2 regions of the Rhizobium sp. 10PS4 genome follow, and region 2 is predicted to be linked to the other one. Evidence: riboswitches for the same ligand, from Rfam matches in the RefSeq annotation. Region 2 holds a riboswitch; the other holds the start of a gene.
What was found. A riboswitch is a leader RNA that binds a small molecule or an ion and turns the genes downstream of it on or off. The one in region 2 is predicted to bind thiamine pyrophosphate.
Positions count from the first base shown of each region.

Region 1: linked by a shared signal. The riboswitch ahead of RWJ89_RS31705 (YkoF family thiamine/hydroxymethylpyrimidine-binding protein) and the one ahead of thiM (hydroxyethylthiazole kinase) in region 2 are both predicted to bind thiamine pyrophosphate.

Region 1 covers NZ_JAWDIW010000022.1:56,675-60,072, reverse strand. The annotation lists gene RWJ89_RS31720 (SDR family NAD(P)-dependent oxidoreductase) at 1-182, opposite strand, end outside; gene soxR (redox-sensitive transcriptional activator SoxR) at 294-758, opposite strand; gene RWJ89_RS31710 (NADPH-dependent FMN reductase) at 841-1,440, shown strand; TPP riboswitch at 1,603-1,716, shown strand; gene RWJ89_RS31705 (YkoF family thiamine/hydroxymethylpyrimidine-binding protein) at 1,707-2,315, shown strand; gene RWJ89_RS31700 (ABC transporter permease) at 2,327-3,133, shown strand; gene RWJ89_RS31695 (ABC transporter ATP-binding protein) at 3,130-3,398, shown strand, end outside.
Region 2 covers NZ_JAWDIW010000003.1:9,590-12,987, forward strand. The annotation lists gene RWJ89_RS05805 (ABC transporter ATP-binding protein) at 1-975, shown strand, start outside; TPP riboswitch at 1,136-1,232, shown strand; gene thiM (hydroxyethylthiazole kinase) at 1,284-2,087, shown strand; gene thiE (thiamine phosphate synthase) at 2,084-2,719, shown strand; gene thiD (bifunctional hydroxymethylpyrimidine kinase/phosphomethylpyrimidine kinase) at 2,716-3,398, shown strand, end outside.

The sequences.
Region 1 (3,398 bases), on a different contig from region 2:
GCCCGTCTTTCGGATTCAGCCGTCAGCAGGAAATCCGGCAGGTCGCGTCCCGGCTTGCGCCCGGTATGGACGATCACCTTCGCGCCGCAGTCCAGGAACTGCCGGGCCACTTCAAGGCCGATGCCGCGGCCGGCGCCGGTCACCACGACATTGCGATTTTCGAACAGTCTGGGATGGAACACGAAGCCGTCCTCCTCGCGGACAGTGCCGCCGGTTGTGTCATTCGCCCTTAACATATGAGCGCGCCGACTGAAAGAAAGGCGCGCATCGATCTTTCCCGGCGAAAACAGGGGTTAGTTTTCGGTCTCCAGAAGCCGCGCGCCCGGCCCCTCCTTGCCGAGTCGGTCGCAGGGATTGCGCAACGGACAGCTTTCGATCGACAGGCAGCCGCAGCCGATGCAGCCGGTCAGACGGTCGCGCAGCAGGCTAAGCCGCCTGATTCGCGCGTCGAGATCATCCTTCCACAGCGCCGACAGCGTCTGCCAGTCGGCGACGGTCGGCGTGCGTCCTTGCGGCAGGGACTCGAACGCTGCCTGGATTTCCGAAAGCGGAATGCCGACACGCTGCGCCACCTTGATGATGCCGAGCCGGCGAAGCACATCGCGCCCATAGCGCCGCTGATTGCCGCGGGAGCGGATGCTCGAGATCAGCCCCTTGGTCTCGTAAAAATGCAGCGCCGAGACGGCGAGGCCGCTGCGCTCCGCCACTTCGCCGACCGTCAGGAGCTTGCCGAGCGGCACTGCCGGAATTGTATCCATGCCTCTTGACCTCAAGATTAGTTGAGGTTTTATAACCCTTGCTCCTGCAATCGTAAAGTCCAATCGCAATAAGGAGCGACGCATGCAAACACCCACCAGGCTGGCTGTCATCTACGGAAGCACGAGAGAGGGCCGCATCTGCGACCGGGTGGTCAAATGGCTGACGCAGGAGCTCATCCGCTTCCCACAATTTGATATCGACATCATCGACCCATTGGATTTCGCACTGCCGGCCAACCGTGACATGGCGCATCCCGAAGTCGACAGGCTCGCAGGACGGCTTGGCATGGCCGACGCCTTCATCATCGTCACGCCGGAATACAATCACAGCTTCACTGCCTCGTTGAAGTCGATCATCGATTTCTTCTTCGAGCCCTGGCAGGGCAAGCCGGTCGCCTTCGTTTCCTATGGCGGCATATCCGGCGGCCTGCGCGCCGTCGAACAGCTGCGGCTGGTCTTTGCCGAACTCCACGCCGTCACCATCCGCGATTCGGTGAGCTTTGCCGCACCTTGGAACCGCTTCGACCCAGACGGACAACTCGATAATCCCGCCGATACAATGCGTTTGCTCGATCGGATGATGGCGAGGCTGGAATGGTGGACGCAAGCGCTCGTCACCGCCCGCAGCGATCGTCCCTATGCCGACATGGAGCGCCGCGCGTCTTTTCAGACGTACGCATAAGCCAGAAAGCTCCGGTTCCGTTCCCGGCAGGTACGGAACCATTGGGAACACCCGGGCAGATCCTCCGCCCGGGTGTTTTCCCTCACATCCGGTTCATTCCGACCGCACGGACGGGTTCGCAATTTTGCTGTTGCGGGGAGAAAACCCCGGTGGTAGTTTCCGCGCAAATAACAGGGGAGCTCCGTATTGCCGGGGCTGAGATGTGAGGCGCAAGCCTCTGGACCCTTCAAAGCTGATCTGGGTAATGCCAGCGGAGCGAGGTTCAGATGTTCTCAGGCGCACAAGTGTCACTCTATCCGATGTCCGACAATTTCGTCGGCATCATTCTCGATGCCGTCACGGCGCTCGACCCCTATCGCGACCGGCTGCGCATCGAGACCGATGACATCTCCACTTTGCTGGTCGGCCCGCCTGACATTCTCTTCGCCGCCATGCACGATCTTTTCGTCGCCGCCACAAAGACCGGCGAGCATTGCGTGCTGTCCGCTGCCGTTTCACGCGGCTGCCCCGGCGAGCCCGACGACGCCATCTGCGGCGTCAACCCCTCCCTCGGCCAGGCGGAGCCGCTTGCCGAGCGTATAACAGCCGCACTTGCCGCCGTTGAAATCACCGCCGAAACTGGACAGCCGACCGCTGCGCAATTCTCGCTCTATGTCATGGGAACCGGTACCCATATGGACGAGATCTATGGCTGCATCGACTTTCTGAAGCGCTCCGGCACCTTCGACCGCGCCAAGAATTTCTGCACCAGGCTCTCTGGCGACGCTGGCGCCGTCTTCGCCACCATTCGTGAGGCCTTCTTTCGCTTCGGCGACCCCGCGGGGCATGTGACCCTCGACATCACGGTTTCCGCGAATAGCCCGACGAAAGCCTGAATCGAACGCTGATGACACCGCCATCACCATCGGGATCGCGCCTTGCCGCGCTCCGCACCGCTCTCTACCGGGGCATACCCGCCTTGCTCGCCGGCTGCGCCTTTTTGGCGGCATGGGAACTCTACGTCGATCTCTCCGGCATAAAAGCTTCCATCCTCCCGGCGCCGTCGCGCATCGTCCTCCAGGGTTGGCTGAACCGCGAGGCGCTGATATCAAACACCTGGCCGACGCTCGGCGCGACGCTCGGTGGTTTCGCCCTGTCGCTTGCCTTCGCCTTCGCCGCCTCGATCCTCATGGATTTCGTGCCCTTCATGCGCCGGGCATTGCTGCCGATCTTCATTGCTAGCCAGACCCTGCCGCTGGTGGCGATTGCCCCCCTCGTCGTCCTCTGGTTCGGCTTCGGCCTGTTGCCGAAGATCCTGCTGGTGGCGCTCGTCACCTTCTTCCCGCTGCTGGTCGCCTTGCTGCAGGGCTATGAATCGACCGACCGCGACATCGCCGAATTGCTGAATTCGATGAAGGCGAGCCGCTGGCGCATTTTCCGTCTGGCACGGCTTCCCTCCTCGCTGCCCTATTTCTTTGCCGGCCTGCGGATCTCGATCACCTATGCCGTTGTCGGCGCGATCTTTGCCGAATATGCCGGCGCCGCCCGCGGCCTCGGCATCTATATCCTCAACGCCAAGAACAACTTCCGCCCCGATCTCGTGCTCGCCGCCGTCGTCGTCAGCGCCGTGCTGACGCTCTGCCTCTTCGGGTTGACGCTGATGATCCAGCGCCTCGTCATGCCCTGGCAACCATCCGGGGAGCCGCGCCGATGAGCGATGCAATGGTTGACCTCACCAACATCTCGAAGTCCTTCGACGGCATGAAGGTGCTGGGCGATATTTCGCTCGCCGTCGCAGACGGCGAGTTCGTCTCGATCGTCGGCCCGTCCGGCTCCGGAAAATCGACGGTACTGAGATTGCTGACACAGGCGCTTCGGCCCGATTCCGGCACCATGCTCTTCAAGGGCGCGCCGCTGGAACAGGCGCCGCATTCCTTCGCCTTCATGCCGCAACGCGATGCGCTGATGCCCTGGCGCCG
Region 2 (3,398 bases):
ATCGTCGAGCAGGGAACGGCGCTCGCCATCTTCCAGCGGCCGAAGGAGGCCTATACGCAGCAATTGCTCGCCGCCGTCCCGCGGCTCGGCGCGCTTGCCGGCACCGACCGTCCGCCGCGCATCAGCCAGCGCGCCATCGAGACGCTGCATCCGGACCGCACGCCGGTGCTGAACGTGCGCGACCTCACCGTCACCTATGGCAATGCCGCAAGCCGGTTTTTCAAGGGCAAGCCGCCGGTCGCAGCCGTCGAAGGCGTTTCCTTCGATATCCTGCCGGGCGAAACGCTCGGCCTCGTCGGCGAAAGCGGCTCCGGCAAATCGACCACCGGCAAGGCCGTGCTCGGTCTCATCCCCTTCAAGGGCAATGTGCTGATCGACGGCCGCAAAATTGCCGGCCTCAGCCAGCGCAAGATGCGGCCCGTGCGCCGCTCGGCGCAGATGATCTTCCAGGATCCCTATGCCTCGCTCGACCCGCGCATGGCCGTCGGTAAGGCAATCGGCGAACCGATGGTCATCCACGGCATCGGCAACCACAGCGAACGGCAGGACCGCGTCGCCGAACTGCTGCGCCGGGTCGGCCTGACGCCTGATGCGGCGACGCGCTACCCGCACGAATTTTCAGGCGGCCAGCGCCAGCGCATCTGCATCGCACGGGCGCTCGCGCTTGAGCCAAAGCTGATCGTCGCCGACGAGAGCGTCGCAGCCCTTGACGTCTCCGTCCGCGCCCGCGTGCTCGACCTGCTGCTCGAACTGCAGGAAACGATGGGGCTCGCCTATCTCTTCATCTCCCACGACATGGCCGTGGTCGAGCGCATGTCCCACAACGTCGCCGTCATGCGCGCCGGCCGCATCATCGAAACCGGCACGCGGCGGGATATCTTCGAGAACCCGACGGATGACTACACCCGCGCACTGATCGCCGCGGTTCCGATCCCCGATCCGGAGGTCTATCGCGGCAGGGAAGCGCATGCGTGATTGAGGGTCAAGCATGGCGAAACTGTCGCCAACGAGGATATCGGACGGCTGCTGACAAAGATCGTCGGCTGACCGCCTTTTCGTAGAAGAGACGCGTCGGCAGGTCGTGGAATTGTCATTTTCGGGGTGACAGTCGCCCCGTTCTCTGCGAAAAGAGCGCGATGAGAGACAGGGGCGCCCGTCGACAGACGGGCTGAGAAGCACCCTTCGAACCTGAACCGGATAATGCCGGCGGAGGGAGTCGCTCGGGGCCGCGGCACCGCCCGCATGAACCGCCCCGTGCCCGCCCCCCGCCTGAAAGGGGCCACATGCAGACCAGGACCACACCAGGAGCGATGCTGAAGGCGATGCGCGAGAAGCCGCCGCTCGTTCAGTGCATCACCAATTACGTCGCCATGAATATCGCCGCGAATGTTCTGCTTGCATCAGGCGCCTCGCCCGCCATGGTGCATGCCGCCGAAGAAACCGGCGAATTCGCCGCGATCGCCGGCGCGCTGACAATCAATATCGGCACCCTGTCGACGCAATGGATTGACGGCATGCAGGCGGCGGCGAAGGTGGCGACATCAGCCGGCAAACCTTGGGTGCTCGATCCAGTCGCGCATTATGCCACGGCCTTCCGCCGCAATGCGGTTGCCGAACTGCTCGCCCTGCGACCGACTATCATCCGCGGCAACGCTTCCGAGATCATCGCGCTTGCCGGCGGCGAGAGCCGCGGCCAGGGGGTCGACAGCCGCGACCCGGTCGAGCAAGCGGAAGGTTCGGCGCGATGGCTGGCGGAACGGCAGCAGGCGGTGGTCGCCGTTACCGGCGTCGTGGATTTCGTAACCGATGGCGAGCGAGCTGTGCGCATCGAAGGCGGATCGGTCCTGATGCCTCAGGTTACAGCACTCGGCTGCTCGCTCACCTGCCTTGTCGGCGCCTTTGCCGCGACAGCGCCTGAGGACATCTTCGGTGCGACGGTCGCTGCACTTTCAACCTTCGCCATCGCCGGCGAGGAGGCCGCCCTTGGAGCAGCCGGCCCCGGCTCCTTCTCCTGGCGCTTCCTCGATGCGCTGGCCGCGCTCGACGCCGAAACGCTTGACGCCAGGGCAAGGATATCGGCGGCATGAAGGCTTTCGACCTTTCGCTCTATCTCGTCCTCGACCCCGATCTCTGCGCGGGGATCGGCATGGTCGAGACCGCGCGCCTTGCCGTTGCCGGCGGCGCGACCATGGTGCAGCTGCGCGACAAACATGCCGGCACCATCAGGATGATCGAGACCGGCCGCGCCCTGAAACAGGTGCTGGATGGGACCGGCGCCCTCCTCATCGTCAATGATGACGTCGAGGCGGCAATCGCCATCGGCGCCGACGGCCTGCATATCGGTCAGGAGGACATGGATGCGCGTAAAGCCCGGGCGATGATCGGTGCTGAGATGATCCTTGGCCTGTCGGTCGAGAGCGAGGCGCTTGCTAACGCCGTCGATCCTGATCTCCTCGATTACACCGGCGTCGGGCCGGTGTTTGCGACACCGACCAAGGCCGATCACAAGCAGCCGATCGGCTTTGACGGACTTGCAAGGCTGGTAAAGGCCTCGCCGGTGCCATCGGTCGCGATCGGCGGACTCAAGGCGGATCATGTCGTTCAGGTGTTCGCCGCAGGCGCCAAGGGCCTTGCCGTCGTTTCGGCCATCTGCGGCACGCCCGACCCCGAAGCCGCCACGCGCCGCATCGCTGCAGAAATTAGAAAGGTCCGCACATGATCCGCAACGTTCTCTCCATCGCCGGCTCCGATCCCTCCGGCGGCGCTGGCATCCAGGCCGATCTCAAGGCCTTTTCCGCCCGCGGCGTCTACGGCATGGCGGTGCTGACTGCGCTGACGGCGCAGAACACGCAAGGTGTCAGCGGCGTGCATCTGGTGCCGCCGCAATTCGTCGCCGACCAGATCAATGCCGTCTTTGCGGATGTGCGGGTCGATGCGGTCAAGATCGGCATGATCGCCAATGCCGGCATCGCCGACGCCGTTGCCGGTGCGCTAACTGACCGCCGCGACATTCCCATCGTCATCGACCCTGTTATGATCGCCAAGGGTGGAGCCGCCTTGCTCGCGCCTGAAGCGGTCGACGTGTTGACCCGGCGGCTGCTGCCGCTTGCCACACTGCTGACCCCGAACCTGCCAGAAGCCGCCGCCCTGCTGCACCAGCCGGTGGCGACAAACCGCGCTGACATGGCGGCGCAGGCCGAGCGCCTGCGCGCGCTTGGCCCGGCCGCGGTGCTGGTCAAGGGCGGCCATCTCGACGGCGACGAGAGCCCTGACGTGCTTGCCACCGCTGCCGGACTGCACTGGTTCGAAGCTAGGCGCGTGCCGACCAAGAACACCCACGGCACCGGCTGCACGCTCTCCAGCGCGCTGGCGGCCGAGCTAGCCAAGGGCGCTTCGGC